DNA from 3 places in the Spongiibacter taiwanensis genome. Region 2 is predicted to be linked to each of the others. Evidence: predicted binding sites of a transcription regulator. Region 2 holds the regulator's gene; each other region holds the start of a gene.
The links. The regulator sigma-54, encoded in region 2, starts transcription at its own class of promoters, with help from an activator protein. The targets are predictions, from matches to a motif close to TGGCACANNNNTTGCNNT.
Positions count from the first base shown of each region.

Region 1: a site for sigma-54 is predicted at 1,693-1,710, ahead of NCG89_RS03840 (molybdopterin oxidoreductase family protein). Genes of this name have one in related genera too.
Region 3: a site for sigma-54 is predicted at 2,335-2,352, ahead of NCG89_RS03305 (flagellar basal body-associated FliL family protein). Genes of this name have one in related genera too.

Region 1 covers NZ_CP098455.1:794,247-798,429, forward strand. Annotated here, with positions in the region: gene NCG89_RS03840 (molybdopterin oxidoreductase family protein) at 1-1,579, opposite strand, end outside; gene NCG89_RS03845 (OmpA family protein) at 1,898-2,995, opposite strand; gene NCG89_RS03850 (OmpA family protein) at 3,238-4,183, opposite strand, start outside.
Region 2 covers NZ_CP098455.1:1,267,800-1,271,982, reverse strand. Annotated here, with positions in the region: gene rapZ (RNase adapter RapZ) at 1-730, opposite strand, end outside; gene NCG89_RS05920 (PTS sugar transporter subunit IIA) at 748-1,197, opposite strand; gene hpf (ribosome hibernation-promoting factor, HPF/YfiA family) at 1,228-1,515, opposite strand; gene NCG89_RS05910 (RNA polymerase factor sigma-54) at 1,593-3,089, opposite strand; gene lptB (LPS export ABC transporter ATP-binding protein) at 3,261-3,986, opposite strand; gene lptA (lipopolysaccharide transport periplasmic protein LptA) at 3,986-4,183, opposite strand, start outside.
Region 3 covers NZ_CP098455.1:677,685-681,867, forward strand. Annotated here, with positions in the region: gene fliO (flagellar biosynthetic protein FliO) at 1-456, opposite strand, end outside; gene fliN (flagellar motor switch protein FliN) at 460-849, opposite strand; gene NCG89_RS03300 (flagellar motor switch protein FliM) at 855-1,799, opposite strand; gene NCG89_RS03305 (flagellar basal body-associated FliL family protein) at 1,810-2,265, opposite strand; gene NCG89_RS03310 (hypothetical protein) at 3,942-4,163, opposite strand.

The DNA.
Region 1 (4,183 bases), 470 kb from region 2:
TCATCTCGTCGAATATTGCCGAGGTGGATTCGGGGAAGGACATTTTTCGACCATTGTCGAAGCGTTTGGCCATCTCATTAAATACCCAGTAGTCAGGCTTGGCCTCACCCGGCGGTTCCACAAATTTGCGTACCAGATTTACCCGCCGCTCGGTATTGGTCTGCACACCTTCTTTCTCGCCCCACACCGCACCAGGCAGATACACATGGGCGAAATTCACCGTCTCACAATCCTGATAACCGTCTTGCACGACCATGAACTCAAGTTTCTCCAGGGCCTTTTTGATGCGCGGCTGATTGGGCATGGAGGTGAGCGGGTTGGTAGCAACAATCCACAGCGCCTTGATCTCACCCGACTCAATGGCGGGGAAAATATCGGTCTGCTGCAGGCCTCGCTTGGCGGGGAAAAAGCTTTCATCCACGCCCCAAAACTTGGCCACTTCCTCACGGTGCTCCGGCTTTTCCAACATGCGGTAGCCGGGCAAGCCGGAACAGGACGACCATTCCCGGGTACCCATGGCATTACACTGGCCGGTGATCGACATACTGGTGCCACCGGGAATGCCGATATTGCCGGTAAGTAGATTGAGATTATTAATGCCACAGACGCCATCGGTACCGTGGGTACTCTGGTTGATGCCCATGGTCCAGATGCTCATCGCGGAGGGGGCTTTCGCATAAATCCGCGCCACATGTTTGATGGTGTCTGGGTCGATACCGCAAATTCGGGAAGCGGTAACGGGATCGTATTTCTCGACGAGTGCCTTTAGCTCGTCATAGCCATTGCAGTGGGCGTCGATGTAGTCCTGCTTCTGCAGCCCCTCTTTGAGGATGACATGGGCCAATGCATTCAACAGAACCAGATCGGTGCCGGGGGTGATCGGCAAATGAATATCGGCGAACTGGGCAAACATGGTCACCCGAGGGTCCACCACAATGAGCGGAAACTTGCGCTTCTCCAAGGCCTCCTTCAGCCGCCAGTAAATAATGGGGTGCTGTTCGGGCAGATTGGACCCAAAGGCCATCAGACAGTGGGTGTGTTCAAAGTCTTCGTAGCAGCCGGGCGGGCCGTCAGAACCGAAGCTGCGTTTGTAGCCTGACACCGCGGAGGCCATACACAGCGTTGTATTCCCGTCGTAATTATTGGTGCCGATAACTCCCCTGACCAACTTGCCCAGGGTGTAAAACTCTTCGGTCAGCAGCTGCCCGGTTGACACCACGGCAACACTATCGCGTCCGTACTTCGCCTGAATTCGCTTGAACTCCTCAGCAGTACGATCCAGCGCAGCGTCCCACTCCACCGGCTGAAAGGCCTCGTAGGTCTTATTGCGCATCAATGGCTGGGTACCCCGACCCGGTGTAGCGCTGAGCTCGTGCTCAAAAATGCCTTTGATACAAAGCTTGCCCTGGTTGACCGGAGCATTACCTTTGCCCCGACTGGCGACCGGCTTTCCGGCCTCGTTCAAGCCCACCTCAATTGAACAGCCTGTAGAGCAATACCCGCAGACGGCGTATTTCCACTCAACCACTTTTTTATCGGCAATCGTAATTGGCTTGCGCTTTTTGCGGCCAAAAATCATGAAGCATGTCTCCCGGCGACCGCACCAAAATCGGTCACTTAAATTTATTCAAACCCTGAAATAACGCACCATAATGGTGAAAAAAGGGCGTTTTCAGTCAATTTCGGAAGAGAATTACAAGAACCATGCCAAGGCGATTTACAAGCCAAGCTCCCACACAAAATAGCAGCTCATCTCATTGTTTTTATTATATTTTTTAACAATCAAGGAATTGCACGATTGGAACCTGGCGCCGACCACAGGAATCGAGATTAATACGATTTCAGCGACAAAAAAAGGGGGCCAATTGGCCCCCTTCTCACAGCGCAAATAACGCGTTTATTTGCTCTCTTTCACCGTGACAACACGACGGTTTTTGGCACGGCCTTCAGCAGTCGCGTTGCTCGCAATCGGACGGCTCTCACCGTAACCAACTGCGCTCAAGCGATTGGGAGCGATACCAAAGTCGTTGATCAGTGCGTTGCGTACGGCATCGGCACGACGCTGGGACAGACCTTGGTTGTAGCCTTCACCACCGGTGCTATCGGCATGCCCCTCAATCACCGCTTTAACATTGCCGTGCTTGTTGAGGAAGTCAGCAACACGCTGCAACTCGGGTTTGAAAGTCGGCTTAATCACCGCAGAGTCAAAGTCGAAGTTCACCTCAACCTTCAGACTCTCAGTGGTTGTCAGCTTCAACTCACAACCGTTGCTGTCCACCGAGACACCAGCAGGCGTACCTGGGCATTTGTCTTTGTAGTCAGCTACGCCGTCACCGTCGCTATCCAGCGGACAACCATCACTGCCCACTACGACACCCGCCGGCGTGTTTGGACAACGGTCTGCACTATCAACCACACCGTCGCCGTCGCTATCCATGGGGGCAGCCACGGGCGCTGCGGTCTTGGTTCCGCCAAAGGCATAGCTGACACCCAGAGAAACGACGCCATTGCGCGTCTCGTTGTCTGTGCCGTAAAGCATCCGGGCGTCACCACGCAACGACCAGCTTTCACTCAAGGCGTAACGAACACCGCCACCAACATTAAGTTGCGTGTACACGTCGTTGTGAATGCCTTCGTAATCAGCTTGGGCGTGGGCCATACCAAACGCCATGTAAGGCGTGACCTTGCTGCCTGGTGTTTTGAAATAACGCAGAACATCCAGACCGGCTGAGGCTACCTCGGCATCACCGGCAGGGTTGCCCCGGTAGTTATCTGCATCGGAATAGATTGCCCGAAGCTCCAAACCCCAGTCATTGTTCAGCTCTTTCTCAATACCGAACAGGGCGGTAGCTTCTTCATCCAGATCCTGAGAATGATCGAAGACCTGGTACCCTATTGCAGGGTTCAGATACCACTTTCCCTCAGTCTCCGCAATTGCGCCAGAGCTGACACACGCGGCTCCGACGATAAAGGCACAAATTGAACGCTTTTCCATAGTTTTCCCCTTTGGCCAAAAACATTCCTTCATTGGATTAAGTAGTTGATAGCTCCCCTACCACTGTTTTCTACAGTATCACGCCAATATGATATTGCACGTATAGATATCCGTATTTTTACCGACTGGATCACAGCACTTTTCGCGTACGTCACTGTCCCGCCGGTAGTTGTGTCATAGCGGCAAGCCAAAAAAAAGCCGGAGCGAACGCCCCGGCTTTCAACACACTAGCAACGGAGCCCTTAACGCTCGGTCTCGGCTTCCATTACCGCCACTACTCGACGGTTAGCCTTGCGGCCTTCAGCAGTGCTATTGCTCGCTACCGGACGCTCTTCGCCGTAACCTACCGCGCTCAAACGATTTGGCTCAATGCCATACCCTTGGATAAGCGCGTTGCGAACGGCATCCGCACGGCGCTGAGACAACTGCTTGTTGTACGCCGCTGCACCGGTGCTGTCAGCATGACCTTCGATCACCGCTTTTACGCCGCCATACTTCTTCATGAACGACGCTACTTTTTCAAGCTCGCCACGGTAAGCTGCCGGGATCGCATCAGAATCCAGCGCGAAGTTAATCTCCAGCTTGATGCTCTCAGTTTGCTTCAGCACGTATTTACAGCCGAACTGATCCACCTTGCGGCCTGCTGGCGTGTTGGGGCACTTGTCGCGGTAGTTAGGTACACCGTCGCCGTCCTTGTCCAACGCGCAACCACGTGCATCAACCGCAACACCGGCTGGCGTTGCAGGACACTGGTCAACCGAGTCGGGCACACCGTCAGCATCCGAATCAGCAGGTGCAGCCGGCGCAGGGGCCGGGGCTGGAGCAGCCCCACCGAAGGCGTAGCTAAGACCCAGAGACACGATACCGTCACCAGTTTCGTTATCAGTGCCGTAGAAGTAACGGGCATCACCGCGCAGTGACCATGCTTCGCTCAGCGCGTAGCGCAAACCACCGCCCACGTTCAGCTGGGTATAAACATCGTTAGCCAAACCTTCGTAGTCTGCCTGAGCATGACCAATACCGAAGGCTGAATAAGGCGTCCACTTACTGCCTTCCATTTTGTAGTAACGCAGTACGTCCAGGTTGATTCCGGCAACTTCGGCATCGCGGGCAGGGTTGCCACGGTAATGATCCGCATCGGCAAAGGTAGCACGCAGCTCAATACCCCAGCCGGCACCGACTTCTTTC
Region 2 (4,183 bases):
AACTCCGGTTGCTGGCCTCGATTTTGGGCAGCCAATGGCCCAGGTAGGCGAGGATGTCGGCGTACATCTGCTGCACGTCGTCTTGCGCATCGAGGAAGTCAGCCACGGGCTGGTCGCGGCCCGTAAGACCGCGCAGTGCTTCGTCCCAGTGGGGATTGGGCAGCATGCGCAAGTCGTATACCTGGTCGGCATCAATGGGCAGGCCGCGCTTGAAACCAAAGGATTTTAGTTGAATCGCCAGGGTTGCTGCCTCGGCACCCAGAATACGGTCGCGGATCGCGCCGCGCAGGTCGTGGACCGTCATGTCGCTGCTGTCGATGGTCAGGGAGGCTTCCATCACGATGGGCTCCAGCAGCAAGGCCTCAAGCTTGATCGCGTCGGCCAGCGGCAGCGCCGAGCTGGTCAGCGGGTGACGGCGGCGCGTTTCGCTGAACCGTTTAATCAGTTTGTCTTCGGCGGCATCGAGAAACACGATGCGCAGATCGGCGTACTGGCGAACCTGGTCGCACAGTGATCTGAAGCGCTGTAGCTCGGTTTCGGAGTTGCGGGCGTCGATACACACCGCCACTTTCTGGTGGGCCTTGATGGGCTTTTGGGACAGTTCTCTGACCAGCTCGGGCAACAGCGCAATGGGAAGATTGTCGATGGCGTAAAAGCCTTCGTCTTCCAGCTGGTGCAGTGCGGTACTTTTGCCCGATCCGGAGCGGCCGCTAATGATGGTCAGTTGCATAGGCTGGCGCCCTTGGGTCAGTGAGCGATAGCTGCCTTAAAAAGGGCGGCAGCGTCTTCTGCCTGGCGCAGGCTGCGACGAAAACTCTCTTCGTTGAAGGCGGAGGCGAGGGCACCCAGCACTTTAACGTGCTCGTCGTGGGCCTCTGCCGGTACGATCAGGGCAAACACCAGGTCGACCGGTTGATCGTCAATGGATTCAAATTCGATGGCCTTTTCAAGGCGTACCAACAGGCCGGTAATACTTTCACAGCGGCTGCTGCGGCAATGGGGAATGGCCACCCCGTGGCCGATGCCGGTGCTGCCAAGGCGCTCCCGGGCAAGCAGGTCATTGAACAGCTCGTCGGGATCGTAGTTGTGATCGTCCTCGCTGATGAACTTGGCAACTTGTTCAAGGAGGCGTTTTTTGCTGTTAACGGACGTACCACAATGGGTACGTCCTTGGCTGAGGATGGAGTCTAGGTTCATGGTTATCGCAATCTGGTAGCAAAGCTGGCGCTAGCGAGCCAGGTGCTTTTCCTTGTGTTTGATGAGTTGCCGATCGAGCTTGTCGGTGAGACTGTCGATGGCGGCGTACATATCCTGTGACTCGCAGGTGGCGAACAGATCTGCGCCGGCAACATGGACAGTGGCTTCTGCCTTCTGGATTAACTTTTCGACCGTCAGGGTGACGTCGGTATTGGTAATGTTGTCGAAATGTCGCTGCAGCTTGGAAAGCTTGTTGTTAACGTAGTCGCGGAGAGCGGGGGTAACTTCTACGTGATGACCACTAACAGTTATCTGCATATTTTTGCTCCTTCATCGCTGTAAGCAATCAGCGCCTCCCGGCGCGCAAGTGACGGTCGCGACCTGAGTCGCGGCCACTATACCAGCCGCTTCCGCTCGTTTGAGGGCGGAATGACCAGTGATTCCCGATATTTCGCAATGGTTCGCCGGGCCACTTGAATGCCCTGGTCAGCCAGCAGTTCGGTAATTTTGCTGTCGCTGAGGGGCTTTCTGGGATTTTCGGCCGCAACCAATTTCTTGATGAGCGCCCGAATGGCGGTGGATGAGCATTCCCCGCCGGTGTCGGTGGACACATGGCTGGAGAAAAAGAACTTCAGTTCGAAAATGCCGCGGGGGGTGTGCATGTATTTTTGGGTGGTGACCCGGGAAATGGTGGATTCGTGCATGCCTACGGCCTCGGCGATATCGTGCAGAACGAGAGGCTTCATTGCCTCCTCACCATATTCTAGAAATCCCCGCTGGTATTCAACAATCTTGCTGGCCACTTTCATCAGTGTTTCGTTGCGACTTTGCAGGCTTTTGATGAACCAGCGAGCCTCCTGCAGATTGTCGCGAATGTAGTCGTTGTCGTTGCTGTTGCTACTTTGCCGTGCCAGCGCCGCGTAATGGGAGTTGATCTGGATTTTGGGGGCGATGTCCGGGTTCAGCTCCACCAGCCAGCGGCCTTCCTTTTTGCTGACGAACACATCCGGGACCACATATTCCGTTTCGCTGCCACCGATGGCGTCGCCAGGAGTGGGGTTCAGCGACTGGATCAGCTTGAGGATTTCCTTGAGCTGATCTTCCTTGATGCGACAGCGGCGCATGATCTGGTTGTAATCCCGGTTGCCCAATTGGGCCATGTACTGGCCGACCACTAGCAGCGCTTCCTCCCGCCAGGGCGTTTCCGGGGGCAACTGGCGCAGCTGGATCAGCAGGCATTCCTGGAGGTCGCGGCCGCCGACCCCAGGGGGATCAAAATTCTGGATAAGGCGTAATACCGCCTGTACTTCTTCGGCTTCAATATCTTCATTGTCGAAGCTCTCGACCAGATCCTCCACCGACACGGTGAGCCGGCCCTTCTCGTCGATGGCATCAACAATAGCATCGGCGATCAACTGATCGATATCAGAGAGACGGCTGAGGTTCAGCTGCCAGCGCAAGTGGTCCTGCAGGGAGTCGGAGCTACCCTGGCGAAAGTCATTGCTGAACTCGCTGTCGTCGGCTGGCCCGAGGGAGGCGCTGCCGCTGCTTTGGTAAACATCATCCCACTGGCTGTCGACGGGCAGATCTTCCGGGATTTCGCTGCGCTCGGCCCAGCTGTCGTCGCTGCTGGCGGAGGTTTCTTTAGTCTCTTCTGTCTGGCTGCGTTCAGCGGTGGTGGATTCTGGCGCCGCGGCGGGGGTGTTCTGCTGGGCGGGTTCGCCTTCTGGGGTGTCATCCTCGCCGATTTCCAGTAGTGGATTGGAATCCAGAGCCGACTGAATTTCTTGCTGAAGATCGAGGGTGGAAAGTTGAAGTAAACGAATCGCCTGTTGCAGCTGCGGGGTCATGGTCAGCTGCTGGCCAACCTTGAGCTGGAGCGATTGTTTCATAAGCAGTGGCTTCTACAACATTAAGAAGGTAACGCGAGCACATTGTGCTCTACCAGAGGGCGGGATGCCCAAGCATTCTACGACGGGCAGTGCCCTCGAATGTCCAACTTGAGTGTAGACGCCTCTCTCGATCCCTGCAATAGCTGTGCCGAATCAAAAATCTGGCAGAAATTAAAGTGTAAATTTGTCGCCTAGGTAAATTTCCCGGACGATCTCGCTATTTAGCACGGTGTTCGCATCGCCTTCGGCGACGATTCTGCCTTCACCGACAATGTAGGCTTTTTCGCAGATGTGCAGGGTTTCCCGGACGTTGTGATCGGTGATCAGCACGCCGATACCCCGGGCCTGCAGGTGACGGATGATTTGCTGGATATCGTTGACGGAAATGGGGTCAACTCCGGCAAAGGGTTCGTCGAGCAGGATGAAGCTGGGCTCGGTGGCCAGGGCCCGGGCGATCTCGACCCGGCGACGTTCACCGCCAGACAGGGTCATGCCCTTGGATTTGCGGATATGGGTGATGTGAAATTCCTGCAGCAGCGCTTCGAGTTTTTCCTTGCGCTGGCTGCGATTCAGGTCTTTGCGTGTTTCGAGAATTGCCATGATGTTGTCGGCGACGCTCAATTTGCGAAAAATCGACGCTTCCTGAGGCAGGTAGCCTACGCCACATTGGGCCCGGCCATGGACGGACATGGGAGTAAGGTCGCGATCGTCCAACGTTATACGACCACGGTCGGCGTTCACAATCCCGACAATCATGTAAAAGCAGGTGGTTTTGCCCGCGCCATTGGGACCCAGCAAGCCGACAATTTCGCCGCTGCGGATGCTCAGCGAGACGTCCCGAATAATCTGCCGCCCTTTATAGGCCTTGGCGAGGTTGTGCGCGTTCAGAACCGGCATTAGGGCGAAGTCTCTCCGTCGTTGTCGTCATTGACCGGGGTGTTTTGTTTGCCACCCTGGGAGTTGACCTCGCCATTGCTCTGGGGTTGCAGGGTCATTCTCACCCGGCCGTTTTCTGCGGCACTGCCTCCGTCGGCGACAACGGTTTGTTTTTTGCCGCTATACACCACTCGATCACCGCTGATTTTTGAGCCCTG
Region 3 (4,183 bases), 590 kb from region 2:
TTCTGCGGGAGCTTGGGCAGCGGAATCCCGATTGCGCGTTTTGAGCCCGCCAAGACGTTCGCTCAACAAAGATGAGAAGTTTTTATGGACCTCACCGGGCATCGGCTCGTCGGCCTTCCAGGTGTGCAGCGTTCGAATACAACCGGGGGTGGCGCCCAACAACAGGCGCTCCTCACCCACCTGCACGACCAGCAGTTTTTCCTTCATGTTCAGCGGCAACTGGGCGATGACGTTCACCCCAGCCTGGTTCGGCGCACCGACCAGGCGAGAGCGGCGCAGAAACCAGCTGACCAGAAACAAACAGCCTAACACCAGAACAAAAGCCGCCAGCATGCCGCCGATATCGGCATTGGCCAGACCGCTGCCCGCACCGATTTTTGGCAGGGCCGGGGCGCTGTCCTCGGCGGCCAGCGCCAGGCTTGGCAGTGCAACAATAGCCACTAACAGCTGCTTCATGGCTTATTCGCCGCGCCGGGGGCGCTCTTCCTGGCTGACCACTTCGGTGAGCATAATGCCGTACTTTTCTTTCACCACGACAATCTCGCCCCGGGCTACCAGGGTGCCATTGACCCGCACATCCAGCGGGGTTCCCGCAGCGCGATCCAGCTCAATGATAGCGCCCTGCTTCATTTCCTTAAGATCGCGGATGCTCATTCGACTGCGGCCGACCTCCACGGAAACGCCGACATTCACATCCATGATCATATCCAGGCTCATATCACCCATTTTTGCACCTATTTGCTGACCGGCGTTGGCCGCCGGAGGGTTGTTGGTTGCTGGCGAGGCTTCGCCAAACTCATTCAGTTCTGCCCGCTGGGGGCGATCCTGGGGAGGATTGGTGTCGGACATGGCCGCTACTCCTCTTCCGGGGGACAGCGCCCCTCAACACGCACCGCGAAATTACCCTGCTGACTGCCCAGGCGGCCAAAAAACAAAGGCCGACCATCAAGCTTGATCACCACTTCGTCAGCCTCGGCAATATCGATAATGTCGCCAGGTTTAAAGGCCAGAACCCGCTTCAAGCTGAGTTCGGTTTCCGCCAGCACGGCAGCCAAATCCAAGGGGGCACACTCCAGGCGTTTGGTCAGGCGCTGCTGCCACTGAGCGTCACCCTCGTTGTGGGCACGGGGAGTGTCTTTCAGTCGGTCCCGCAGGGCATCCAGAGCTGGCCAGGGCAGCGCGGTCCACATGCCAAAGTTGTCGCCTTCAAGACCAAAACTCACCACAAAGCGGCAGGCAACCATGGCATCGTGGTCTTCAAAGGCCTCAATCGCGCCCATATTCCAGGCCTGTTGAATCAGGCTCGGCGGTTGGGCCAACAGCGACTTCCAGGCCGTGGCGAGGTTGTCCTTCAGTAGCCCATTCGCCTGTTCGGTAAAGCTCTGTTCGGTGACCGACAGCTTTTCCCGTACCGGCACTGCGCCGCCACGACCGCCGTAGTAACGGTCAACCAGTTGGAACACAAGCTCGGACTCCATCGCCAGCAAAAACCCGGCACCGTCGGGCAAGCCCTGATAAAGGGCCGCGCTGCAGGGCGCGGGCAGACGGGCCTTTAACTCGCCAAAGGGCATGGAGGAGATTTCATCCAGGCTGACGGTAGCAACACCCGGCACCAGGCCCAGCAGGGTTTCGCGGGCACCGGCAGCAAATTGGTTACACAATTGCGATACCGCCGGCAACAGCCTCTGCAGGGCAAAGTCCTGCCGGGAAAGATCAAACTTTCCCGAGCTGCCCTCCCGGGCAGATTCGGCAGAATCCATCAGGGCGTCGAGTTCTTCAGGGTCCAGTACACCGGCCACGGCGCGCTCCTTACTGCACGACAAACTTGGAGAAATACACCGCTTCGATACCCGCCTTGCCAGCTTCGTCTTTCAACACGGTATTCACGGTATCGAGGGTGTCCTGCTGCAATTTCAGGCGCGACTCCTCAGTAGAAATTGCCTCCCGATCCAGGCGGGAGAAAAGCATGATCAAATCATTGCGCACCCGGGGCAGGTACATTTCCACGTGGTCCAGTACCTCTTGCTCACGGCTCATCAGGTCGACTTGAATCTGTACAAAGCGAGTCGAGCGGGTGTCCTGCAGATTCACCACAAAGGCGGGCTCAATGCTGAAGTAGATCGGCTGCTTGGCCTTAGGCGCTTCTTCAACAACCTCACCATCCACCGGCGCTGGCGCACTCCCCTTGGTAAACCACCAGGTAGCGCCGCCTGCCACCCCCAGCAGCACCACTTGGACGAGAATTAAAATGATCTTGGACTTCATTGGGTTCCCTGCCTTTACTCATGACCACGCCGTCAGGATTTTGGCTGACAGGCGTCTGTTTGCAGGGATTTTGCAATCGCTGTGCCAATGATTTTTATTGTTGTTTTTCAGATGCTTATACAGTTTTTGGCTGCTGCGCGACAAAACTTTGGCGGGCCTTGCCGTGGTTGCCTGAGCGCGACGAAAGGTTCACGAACCACTGCACAATCATCCGGGCCGCGGCCTAGACTGTGGATCCCTCCCCTCCGTTCCACTCCGGGTCAAGGAGCGACGGAGACAGCTGGCATTCCAGAACTGAACTCATCCTCACGTTCCGTCCCGTCGTTCCCTGAGCGCCGCGAAGGGTCCACGAACCACGACACAATCGTCCAGACTACTGCCTCAAATATGGACCCTTCCCCTCCGTTCCACTCCGGGTCAGGGAACGACGGAAGCGGCTGGTATTCCAGAACTGAACTCATCCTCACGTTGCTTCCCGTCTCTCCCTGAGCGCCGCGAAGGGTCCATGAACAACGGCACAATCATCCGGGCCGCTGCCTAGTCTGTGGACCCTTCCCCTCCGTTGCGCTACGGGTCAGGGAGCGACCGAGACGGCTGGCATTCCAGAACTGAACTCATCCTCACGTTGCTTCCCGTCGCTCCTTGAGCGCCGCGAAGGGTCCACGAACCACGGCACAATCATCCGGGCCGCTGCCTAGTCTGTGGACCCTTCCCCTCCGTTCCTCTCCGGGTCAGGGAACGACGGAAGCGACTGGTATTTCAGAACTGAACTCATCCTCACGTTGCTTCCCGTCGCTCCCTGAGCGCCGCGAAGGGTCCATGAACAACGGCACAATCATCCGGGCCGCTGCCTAGTCTGTGGACCCTTCCCCTCCGTTCCTCTCCGGGTCAGGGAGCGACGGAGACGGCTGGCATTCCAGAACTAAACTCATCCTCACGCTCCTCCCCGTCGTTGTCTGAGCGCAGCGGAGGGTCCACGAACCACGGCACAATCGTCCAGACTATTGCCTCAAATATGGACCCTTCCCCTCCGTTCCTCTCCGGGTCAGGGAGCGACGGAGACGGCTGGTATTCCAGAGCTGAACTCATCCTCACGTTGCTTCCCGTCGTTCCCTGAGCGCAGCGGAGGGTCCACGAACCACGGCACAATCGTCCAGACTACTGCCTCAAATATGGACCCTTCCCCTCCGTTCCACTACGGGTCAAGGAGCGACGGAGACGGCTGGTATTCCAGAGCTGAACTCATCCTCACGTCCCTTCCCGTCGTTCCCTGAGCGCAGCGAAGGGTCTATGAACAACGGCACAATCATCCGGGCCGCGGCCTAGTCTGTGGACCCTTCCCCTACGTTTCACTCCGGGTCAGGGAGCGACGGAAGCGGCTGGTATTCCAGAGCTAAACTCATCGTCACGCTCCTCCCCGTCGTTCTCTGAGCGCAGCGAAGAGTCCACGAACCACGGCACAATCGTCCAGACTACTGCCTCAAATATGAACCCTTCCCCTCCGTTACTCTCAGTTCCTCTCCGGGTCAGGGAGCGATGGGGGGCTGACATTGCTGAACTGAACTCATCCCGCCTGAAGACACAAAATGTTGGCCCCGTCCGGTGCAAAACCCACCGGCCACAAAAAACCCCGGGCAGGTTACCCTGCCCGGGGTTTCGATTATCGCGTCAGCGGATTACTTATCCTTGCCGTCACCATCGGTGTCGACGCTGACAGAGGTGCTTTCGCCGCCGCCATCATTCTTGTAGGAAAAGGCGCCTTCATCGGTATCGATACTCAGCGAAGTCGACTGGGGCGCGCTGCCGCCGCTGCTGGCAGCTTCGTCGTCGGCGCAGCCAAACAGCGCCAGTGAGCCAACAATAATAACGCCCGGAATTAACAGATTTTTCCCTTTCATGTTGAATCCTCCTAGTAGGT